DNA from 3 places in the Streptomyces sp. NPDC051136 genome. Region 2 is predicted to be linked to each of the others. Evidence: riboswitches for the same ligand, from Rfam matches in the RefSeq annotation. Region 2 holds a riboswitch; each other region holds the start of a gene.
The links. A riboswitch is a leader RNA that binds a small molecule or an ion and turns the genes downstream of it on or off. The one in region 2 is predicted to bind cobalamin.
Positions count from the first base shown of each region.

Region 1: another riboswitch for cobalamin. It lies ahead of ACIBCJ_RS14935 (hypothetical protein); the one in region 2 lies ahead of ACIBCJ_RS24180 (energy-coupling factor ABC transporter permease).
Region 3: another riboswitch for cobalamin. It lies ahead of ACIBCJ_RS18895 (ribonucleoside-diphosphate reductase subunit alpha); the one in region 2 lies ahead of ACIBCJ_RS24180 (energy-coupling factor ABC transporter permease).

Region 1 is NZ_JBITFE010000004.1:547,624-550,886, forward strand. Features, by position in the region: gene ACIBCJ_RS14930 (ferric reductase-like transmembrane domain-containing protein) at 1-465, opposite strand, end outside; cobalamin riboswitch at 734-885, shown strand; gene ACIBCJ_RS14935 (hypothetical protein) at 1,243-2,004, shown strand; gene ACIBCJ_RS14940 (cysteine synthase family protein) at 2,001-3,023, shown strand; gene ACIBCJ_RS14945 (ATP-grasp domain-containing protein) at 3,020-3,263, shown strand, end outside.
Region 2 is NZ_JBITFE010000008.1:289,717-292,979, reverse strand. Features, by position in the region: gene cbiQ (cobalt ECF transporter T component CbiQ) at 1-108, opposite strand, end outside; gene ACIBCJ_RS24185 (energy-coupling factor ABC transporter substrate-binding protein) at 109-459, opposite strand; gene ACIBCJ_RS24180 (energy-coupling factor ABC transporter permease) at 456-1,163, opposite strand; cobalamin riboswitch at 1,193-1,379, opposite strand; gene ACIBCJ_RS24175 (chloride channel protein) at 1,615-2,967, opposite strand.
Region 3 is NZ_JBITFE010000006.1:213,870-217,132, forward strand. Features, by position in the region: gene mctP (monocarboxylate uptake permease MctP) at 1-383, shown strand, start outside; gene ACIBCJ_RS18890 (GNAT family N-acetyltransferase) at 468-974, shown strand; cobalamin riboswitch at 1,036-1,197, shown strand; gene ACIBCJ_RS18895 (ribonucleoside-diphosphate reductase subunit alpha) at 1,319-3,263, shown strand, end outside.

The DNA of each region.
Region 1 (3,263 bases), on a different contig from region 2:
GGCCCAGTCCACCTTCGTCTCGTAGCGGACGAGTTCGGCGGCGAACATCAACGCGTGCGCGAACATGAGCGCCATCGTGGTCAGGCTCGTGGTGCGGTGCCAGCGCTCCAGTACCTGCCGGGAGACCGGCAGCCGGGCGGGGCGCGGCCCCGACAGCAGCAGGCCCAGCATGACCGTGCCCCAGGCCCACAGCAGCCCCGACCAGCCGAAGGCCTGGCTGAGCAGGTACATCCAGTAGGTGCCGGCATCGTCCATGAACGGCATGACCGCGACGGTGTCCGAAGCACCCGACTCCATGCGGGACCAAAGGAGGGCGAACACCAGCCCCGTGACCACCACCGCCGCGGTGGCGTCGGGCACTGCGGCACGCAGATCACCGCGCAGCGCGACGCGGTCCCCGGGAGGCCGCCGGCCTCCGGTGGCGGCCGCCGCCCCGCCCTCGTCCGGCCTCGTGTCCGACGTCATCGGGCGCCTCCCCAGGCACGGGCCACCGCCGCAGCGGTGCGCATGTGTCGTGAGGCAACAAGTCTGGCCGATGGGGCGGCGATCCCCGGAGGCACGATCCGGCCAGACCGACCACGACGACCGAACGGGGACACACCTGGTTTCCGCCTCCCCTCCACTTTCAGGACAACCGTTGAATCCCATCTGTCGCAGGAATACGAGCGCCCTTACGCTGATGGACGCAGTCGGTTCGCGCCTCCCCTCCGCCCGGATGCCGGCGGCGCGACGCAAGAGGGAACCCGGTGCGAATCCGGGGCTGTCCCGCAGCGGTGAGTGGGAACGAAAGCCGTCGATGTTCACTGGGTCCGCGTCAGGACCGGGGAAGAGACGGCCGGTAGGGGTCCGCCCTTTCGGCGGACGAGCCCGCGAGTCCGAAGACCTGCCACTGCGCCCGCGCTCCGCGCGGGTCGTGCACGTGACCTCGTGGACTGGGTCGGTGGTATGGGCGGTCGTACGTCGTGCGTGTGGCCGCGCCTCCTTCCCTGTCGCTGTCCAAGGCCAGGTACGGAGGATGCTGTGCGGAACCCAGCCGCTTCGCGTCGGCATGTCCGACCCCGGGCCGAGGTGTCGTCCGACGGCTCCGGGCGGCCGGCCCTCGGACCCGTAGCGGGTGTCCCCCGGGAACGGGACCAGTCCCGCGTCACGGTCTCCGGCGTCTGTCACGGCACTCTGGGTGAGCTGTACCAGGGCCCGTTGCGAGCGGGCACCGCACCTGAGATCGCGGTGGTGTCCTTTCCCGTGGACCGACATTCCTGGGTGTACTTCACACCGAGGAAGGCCACCGGCCCGCCGCGTCCGACGGCCCTGGGTGCGAAGTCGGCGACAGCGGCCCGCCTCTTCCTCGACCACTACGGCCTCGCCTTCCCCCCGGGCGACTGGCGCACCCACTCCGAACTGCCGGTAGGGGTGGGGATGGCCAGCTCCACGGCGGACATCGTGGCGACACTGCGCTGCCTGTTCCGCGTCTTCTCGCTGCCGTACGACATGGACGTGGTCCTCGGCATCCTGTCGGACATCGAGCGCGCCGACAGTGTCTTCCTCGACGAGTTCGCCCTGTATCTCAGCGGCCGGCACCAAGTGGTGCGGCGACTGGGCCGGGACGTCGGCTTCCACACCGCCTACGTCATGGAACCCGGCACGGTGGACACCGCCGCCGTCACTCCCCTGCTGCTGGACCACTACCGGCGCCGCGACGAGGAGTACCAGCGGTGTCTGACCGATCTGCTGAAGGGCTTCGACTCGGGCGACCCGGCCGCCGTCGCCCGTGCCGCCACGTGCAGCGCCGCGTTGTCCCAGGAGGTGTTGCCCAAGGCGACTTTCGGCAGTCTGCAAGCCCATCGTGAGCGATTCGGCGCCGACGGCGTCTTCGTCGCCCACACCGGCTGCCTGGTCGGCTACCTCTTCGTCTCCCGCCCAGGCGCCCACGTCAAGTCCGAACTCTCCGCGTTCTTCCAGTCGCTCGGCCACCAGTGCACCTTCGCCCAAGGAGGCTACGGGTGATCCACCCCCACATCGCCGACGCCCTCAAAGCCCCGGACCTCGTCCGGCTCACCGACGGCCTGGTCCTGCTGCGGTTCGAGTCGATGAAGATCTACTCGGCCCTCGCCGCCGTCCGTCATCTGCTGGAGCGGGGCACCGTCCGTCCGGGACAGACCCTGATCGACAGTTCCAGCGGCATCTACGCCTACGCGCTCGCTCTTGCCTGTCACCGGTACGGCATGCGCTGTCACATCGTCGCGTCCACCACCGTCGACGCCACCACCCTGGCCCAACTGGAGATCCTCGGCTGCACCGTGGAACAGGTCAGACCGTCGCGGAACCTGAAACTGGACCAGGAACTGAGGGTGCGACGGGTGCGCGAGATACTCGCCGAGCGCCCCGGTCACCACTGGATGCGCCAGTACCACGACGACATCCACTACCTCGGCTACCAAGAGATCGCCGACCGCATCGCGGCACAGTTCCCGCACGCCTCGCTGACCGTCGTCGGCGGTGTGGGGTCCGGAGCCTCGACCGGCGGCATCGTGGAACGCCTGCGCGTCACGGACCCCTCGGTGCGTCTGGTCGGCGTCCAGCCCTTCGGCAGCGTCACCTTCGGCAGCCAGGACCATCACGATCCCGAAGCGATCATCGCCGGTATCGGCTCGTCCATCGTCTTCGACAACGTCCGCCACCACCTCTACGACACCGTGCACTGGCTGGACTTCACGCACGCCATGTCCGGCGCCGTCGCCCTGCTGCGCGAACACGCGGTCTTCGCCGGGCTGTCCACCGGGGCCGGCTATCTGACGGCGACGTACGAGGCCCGCCGCCACCCCGACCGACTGCACCTCGTGCTGGGCGCCGACACCGGACACCGGTACGTGGAGCGGGTGTTCGCCCGGCACACCGAGGCCCTGGACCCGGCCGCGCTGAAGCCCGTTGAGGTCCGCGGTCCCGAGGAGATGACCATGCCCTGGTCGAGGGCGACGTGGCAGCGCACTCCCCGCCAGGCGAAGTGGAAGGAGAGTGCCGCATGACCGTGGCCTGCCTGGAGTCACTGACCTTCGGCCTCGGCCGTCTGGTCCGCGCCGCCGACCGGCTCGGCGAGCGCCTGCTGCTCCTCACCCGGGACCCCGCGTACTACGCCTACGAACTGGACCGGCTGCCCACCGACGCCCTGGACGTCGTCGTGACCGACACCTTCGACGTGGAGCGGGTCGACTCGCTGCTCCGGCGCACCCCGGAACTGCGCGGCCTGATCAGTTCCACCGACACCT
Region 2 (3,263 bases):
CGGCAGCGAGATCGCGAGCACGGTCAGACCGAGCCCGAGCACGGCCTTGTCCACGGGGTGCCGGCGGCGCCAGCGACTGCTGTGCGCCGCCGCGTCGATCGGCAGCACTCAGTCCCCACCGGGGGTGTCCCGCGGAGCCGCCGTCGCCGCCGTCGACGCCCGCTCCTCACCCTGCCGCCGGCCCCGGCGCAGCCCGAAGTAGTACGCCAGCACGCCCGCGCCGAGCGCGGCCTGCAACGCGAACAGCGCCGACTCGATCTCCCCGGAGGGCGGTTCGTACAGCGGGGAGAACCACGGTTCGTAGTCCGGCTCGATCTCGGTGATCGCCGTCTCCGCCTCCGCGTCCGCACCGGCGAACGGCTCCTCCTTGTGGTCGCCCAGCCCCAGCACCAGCGGCAGCACCGCCAGCGCGGCGACGGCGAGCAGCAGCAGGGCGTTGATCTTCGCGTTCCGGCTCATCGGGCCACCGCCTGTTCCTTGTTCCCGCTACCCGCCGGCGCCTTCGTCAGGAGCACGCCCAGCCGGGTCAGTTCACCCTTGCTGGACTGCACCAGCAGTCGCATGACGATCACGGTGAGCAGGCCCTCGCTCACCGCCAGCGGGATCTGCGTGACGGCGAAGATCGAGCCGAACTTGCCGAGCGCGCCCAGGAAACCGCTGCTCGGGTCGGGGAAGGCCAGCGCCAGCTGCACGCTGGTGACGCAGTAGGTGGACAGGTCGGCGACGAACGCCCCGAAGAACACGGTGACCATCAACGGCACATCGAAGCGGCGCAGCAGGCGGTAGACGCCGTAACCGGCCCAGGGGCCGACGATGGCCATCGAGAAGACGTTGGCCCCGAGCGTGGTCAGCCCGCCGTGGGCGAGCAGCAGCGCCTGGAAGAGCAGGGTGATGGTGCCCAGTACCGCCATGATCGGCGGCCGGAACAGGACGGCGCCCAGACCGGTGCCGGTCGGGTGGGAACAACTCCCGGTGACCGAAGGCAGCTTCAGGGCCGACAGGACGAACGTGAAGGCCCCCGAGGCCCCGAGGAGCAGGGTGCTCTCCGGGTGCTCCCTGACCTCACGGGTGAGTGACCGGACTCCGTGGACGACGAACGGCGCGGACGCGACACCCCAGGCGATCGCGTGCGCCGGTGGCAGAAAGCCCTCGGCTATGTGCATGGCTCAGCAGACCCTCTCCAGCACCTCGTGGATGGACGACGCGCCTTGGCCGGTCTCCTGGCTTACGGGTACCACCGCCCGTGCTCCGCCTTCCCGGACCGCAAGCGATCCAGTGGCTGCCCGCGAGGGCCGGAGCCGGACTTCCCGATTCACAGTGGCGAGGGCCGCACCGGCATCACACCGGATTTCCCGTTCACCAAGGCGTGGCGACAGTAGTGCTCACACGGGGCCGGGCACAAGCGGGCCGCACGCCGGGCGGACGCCCCGCCGGGCCGTCGAAGAGGCCCGGGGCCTGCGAAAACGCAAGGCGCCACCGGTCCGACATCCGCCACCGCCCCTCCGCGCCCGACGTGGCGAAGATCTCCGCGCGCCTGTGCCGCGGAGCACCCGGATCGGCGGAACCGGCCCCGCTGATCCGGGGGACCTGACCACCCTGTCCGCATCCGGCCGGTCACCGTGGCGCCTCCGCCGCCTCCTTCGGTGCCCTGCCCGCCTCCGGCCCGGTCCGGCGCACCAGTTGGGCGACGACGAAGGAGACGACCGACGCCATGACGATCAGCGGCGTCTGGTCGTGGGCGTCCCGGCCCATCAGCAGCACCGCCAGGACCGCGCTGGCCAGCGGCAGCCCCGTCACCGCGGCCGCCGCGGCGGAGATGCCGAGGGCGAGGGCCGGGGTCGCGCCGAACCCGGGCAGCCCGGAGCAGGCCAGGGCGGTCGCCGCGCCCAGCAGCACCGACGGGAAGATCGGGCCGCCGCGCAGCGCCCCCAGCGCGATGCCCCAGGCCAGTCCCTTGCACGCGACCAGCGCGACGAGCGCCCCGACGGACCACGCGTGGGGGTGCGCGGCGAGCTGGGCGAGGGCGGCCTGGCCGGACAGCGCCGCCTCGGCCGGGGAGCGGCCCGTGATGAGCGCGTACGCGGCGATGCAGACGCCGACGGCGGTGGCGCACACGACGGTGCGGGTGGCCCTGCGGTGCCGGGTCCAGGTGACGGTGCGATGGCCCAGCCCCCGGGCCAGCGTGACCAGTACGGCGATCAGGGCCGCCGTGGGAAGACCCCACAGGAAGTCGCCCGCGTCCGGACCGGCCTGCGGCGGCAGATCGGGCAGGGCCAACGCGCCGATGTCCAGCCCCGTCCACTGCCCGAAGCCGGTGAAGACCAGCGCGCCCGTCGCGCTGGCCAGCAGACACGGCAGCAGCAGCGTGACCATCTGCGCCCCGGCGAGCCCGGCCCCCTCGATGAGCAGGACCGCCGCCGCGACCGGACCGCCGAGAATGGTGGAGATCGCGGCGGTGGAGCCGGCCGTGGCGAGGATCGCGCTCGCCCGCTGGTCGCCGCCCGCACCTGCCCGCCGCACCGCCAGCAGGGCGAGCCCGCTGCCGACGGCCATGAGCGGAGCCTCCGGACCCAGCACCACGCCGAGCGGCAGCGTGGCCAGCGCGGCGAGCACCGCGCCGGGCAGGGCACGCGGGCCGACCGGCGCACCGCCCAGGCCGTTCACCGGGAGATGGCCGCCGCCGCCCGGCATCCGGGTCACGATCGGCGCCAGGATCAGCCCGGCCAGGAGCAGCGCGGGCAGCGGCCACCACCAGGGCGGCGTGTCGTAACCGGCCGCCTCGGGCAGCGAGGTCCACACCCAGTGCTGCAACTCGTGCTGGAGGCCGACGAAGAAGAAGCAGGCCAGCGCGATGGGCACGCCCAGCAGCACGCACAGCAGCAACAGCCGCCGGTAGCCGGGGCTGAGCAGGGTCTGCCGCAGGGACTGCTCAGCCCGGTCCGCGGCGGCGTTCGCGGGCCCGCTCACCGAACCGGCCCGCGCGGGCCCCGCCGGGAGAGCCCGACCGACCGGGGCAGCCGACCCCGCCGGGACAGCAAGCACCCCCGGGCCAGCAAGCACCCCCGGGCCAGCGGGCCCCGCCGGGACAGTCGGGACAGCGGCCGACTCGTCACATGCCCTCCTTCGTCCGCGCCGCGCTCCGTCGCCGGCCCCGCCGGTCCCGTCGCCGGTCGGTCGCGGGCAGCCGCGGGTGCCGTTCAGTCAACGCGAGTCCGCGAGCCCCCGCATGCGCAGGACCGGCGCGCGGTTCACCCGTTCGGCGT
Region 3 (3,263 bases), on a different contig from region 2:
TGGGCGGCATCTGGATCCTGCAGACCTTCCCGGCCCTGGTCGGCGGCCTGTTCACCCGCTGGTTCCACCGCTGGGCGCTGCTCGGCGGCTGGGCGGTCGGCATGGTCTACGGCACGGTCGCCGCCTACGGCGTGGCCTCGCCGACGCAGAAGCACTTCGGCGGCTCCTCCGACGAGATTCCCGGCATCGGCGAGATCGGCTACATCGGTCTCACCGCCTTCGTGCTGAACGTCGTGGTCACCGTGGTCCTGACCTTCGTCCTGAGGGCCCTCAAGGCGCCCGACGGCGTGGACGAGACCAGCCCGGCCGACTACACGGCGGACGCCGGAGACCCCGGTGTCCAGGTGGAACTGCCGCCGGCCACGGCGGGCAGCTCGCACTGACCCCGGCCGGAGTCCCGGCATCGAGGCGGGCCGTCGGAGAAATCCGGCGGCCCGCCGTCGTACCCGTGGGGCACACTCGGCCGCATGGACTTCGCGATCCGGCCGGCGGCCGACGACGAGTACGACACCCTCGGCGAGATCACGGCGCAGGCCTATCTCCGGGACGGCCTCCTCGACTTCGGTGAGGACGACGCCTACCTCGGTGAGCTGAGGAACGTGGGCAAGCGGGCGGCGGCCGCGCAGGTGCTGGTCGCCGCGGCGGACGGCCAGGTGCTCGGCGGCGTCACCTTCGTGCCCTCGGGCGGCCCCATGGCGGACATCGCGCGGCCCGGCGAGGCCGAGATACGCATGCTCGCCGTCTCCCGCCCGGCACGCGGCCGCGGGGCCGGTGAGGCCCTCGTGCGGGCCTGCGTCGACCGGGCACGGTCCGTCGAGGGGTGCACGGGCGTCGTGCTGTCGACCCAGCGCGCCATGCGCTCCGCCCACCGCCTCTACGAGCGCCTGGGTTTCGTGCGCACGCCCGACCGCGACTGGAACCCGCTTCCCGAGCTGGACGGCTTCACGCTGCTCACCTACCGGCTGACGCTCTGACACCGAACCGGCGCGACGCGCGGGCACGGCAGCCGGACACAACATCTGGGGGTGCTGGCGGAGCCCGGCACTAGATGTATGCTCGTGCTCGCTGTCGCCGCAGGGGAATCCGGTGCGAATCCGGAACTGTCCCGCAACGGTGTACTTGCGTGCATCCGTACGTCTTCGCACGTGCGCGCACGCCTGTCCAGTCCGAGGACCTGCCGACGGTGCGCCCGGCCGAACCGGCCCGGGTGCCATGACGTCCGGGCCTCGTGGAGTGGGCCGGTGGACGCGACGCCGTGCGCGCTCGTGCCGCCCCCTGCCCTCCCCCAGGCCCCGTGCCGAGCGAGGGAGTGCTCCACGTGACCATCGCGCCAGCCGATCCGGCTTCAGCGACCCCGGTGACGGCGACCGGGGAACCCGACGGACCCGGTGCCGCCCTGCTGCGGACCCTGACCGGGCTCACCGCCGACCTCCCCGGCGCCGATCCCGGACGAGTGGCCGCCGCCGCACTGCGCGGCCGGTCCGCCCGCGCCGACGAGGCCGAGCTGCGCGAGCTGGCCACGGAGGCGTCCGCCGGGCTGATCTCCGAGGACCCGGTCTACTCCCGGCTGGCCGCCCGGCTGCTCACCCTCGGCATCCGCGACGAGGCCGCCTCACAGGGAGTCGTCGCCTTCACCGACGCGGTCGCCACCGGGCACCGCGAGGGCCTGATCGCCGACCGCACCGCCGCGTTCGTGCGGCTGCACGGCGACCGCCTGGACGCGCTGGTCGACCCGGACGCCGACGACCGCTTCGGCTACTTCGGGCTGCGCACCGTGTACAGCCGCTACCTGCTGCGCCACCCGATCACCCGCAAGGCCGTCGAGACCCCCCAGCACTTCCTGCTGCGGGTCGCCGCCGGACTCGCCGAGGACGACACCGCCCGGTCGGTCGACGAGGTCGCCGCGCTCTACGGTCTGATGAGCCGCCTGGACTACCTGCCCTCCTCGCCCACCCTCTTCAACTCCGGCACCCGGCACGCCCAGATGTCGTCCTGCTACCTCCTGGACTCCCCCAAGGACGAGCTGGACTCCCTCTACGACCGGCTGCACCAGGTGGCCCGCCTGTCCAAGCACGCCGGCGGCATCGGCATCGCCTACTCCCGCGTCCGTTCCCGCGGTTCGCTGATCCGCGGCACCAACGGGCACTCCAACGGCATCGTCCCGTTCCTGAAGACGCTGGACGCCTCGGTCGCCGCCGTGAACCAGGGCGGCCGGCGCAAGGGTGCCGCGGCGGTCTACCTGGAGACCTGGCACGCGGACGTCGAGGAGTTCCTGGAGCTGCGGGACAACACCGGTGAGGACGCCCGCCGTACGCACAACCTGAACCTCGCGCACTGGATCCCGGACGAGTTCATGCGCCGCGTGGACGCCGACGGGTCCTGGTCGCTGTTCTCCCCCGCCGACGTGCCGGAGCTGACCGACCTGTGGGGCGAGGAGTTCGACGCCGCGTACCGCGGGGCGGAGGAGGCGGGACTCGCCCGCAAGGTGCTGCCCGCCCGTGAGCTGTACGGCCGCATGATGCGCACCCTGGCGCAGACCGGCAACGGCTGGATGACCTTCAAGGACACCGCCAACCGCACGGCCAACCAGACCGCGACCCCCGGCCACGTCGTCCACTCCTCCAACCTCTGCACGGAGATCCTGGAGGTCACGGACGACGGGGAGACGGCGGTCTGCAACCTCGGCTCGGTCAACCTCGGCGCGTTCGTCGACCGGACGGCGGGTGACCTCGACTGGGAGCGCCTGGACGCCACCGTCCGCACCGCCGTGACCTTCCTGGACCGGGTCGTCGACATCAACTTCTACCCGACCGAGCAGGCGGGCCGCTCCAACGCCCGCTGGCGCCCGGTCGGGCTCGGCGCGATGGGCCTGCAGGACGTCTTCTTCCAGCTGCGCCTGCCCTTCGACTCGCCCGAGGCGAAGGCCCTGTCCACCCGCATCGCCGAGCGGATCATGCTCGCCGCGTACGAGACCTCCGCCGACCTCGCCGAGCGCGGTGGCCCCGCCCCGGCCTGGGAGAAGACCCGTACGGCACAGGGCGTGCTGCACCCGGACCACTACGGCGTGGAGCCCGCCTGGCCGGAGCGCTGGGCCGCGCTGCGCGCCCGCATGGCGACGACCGGGCTGCGCAACTCGCTGCTCCTGGCGATCGCGCCGACCGCGACCATCGCCTCCATCGCCGGTGTCTACGAGTGCATCGAGCCGCAGGTGTCCAACCTGTTCAAGCGCGAGACGCTGTCCGGTGAGTTCCTCCAGGTCAACT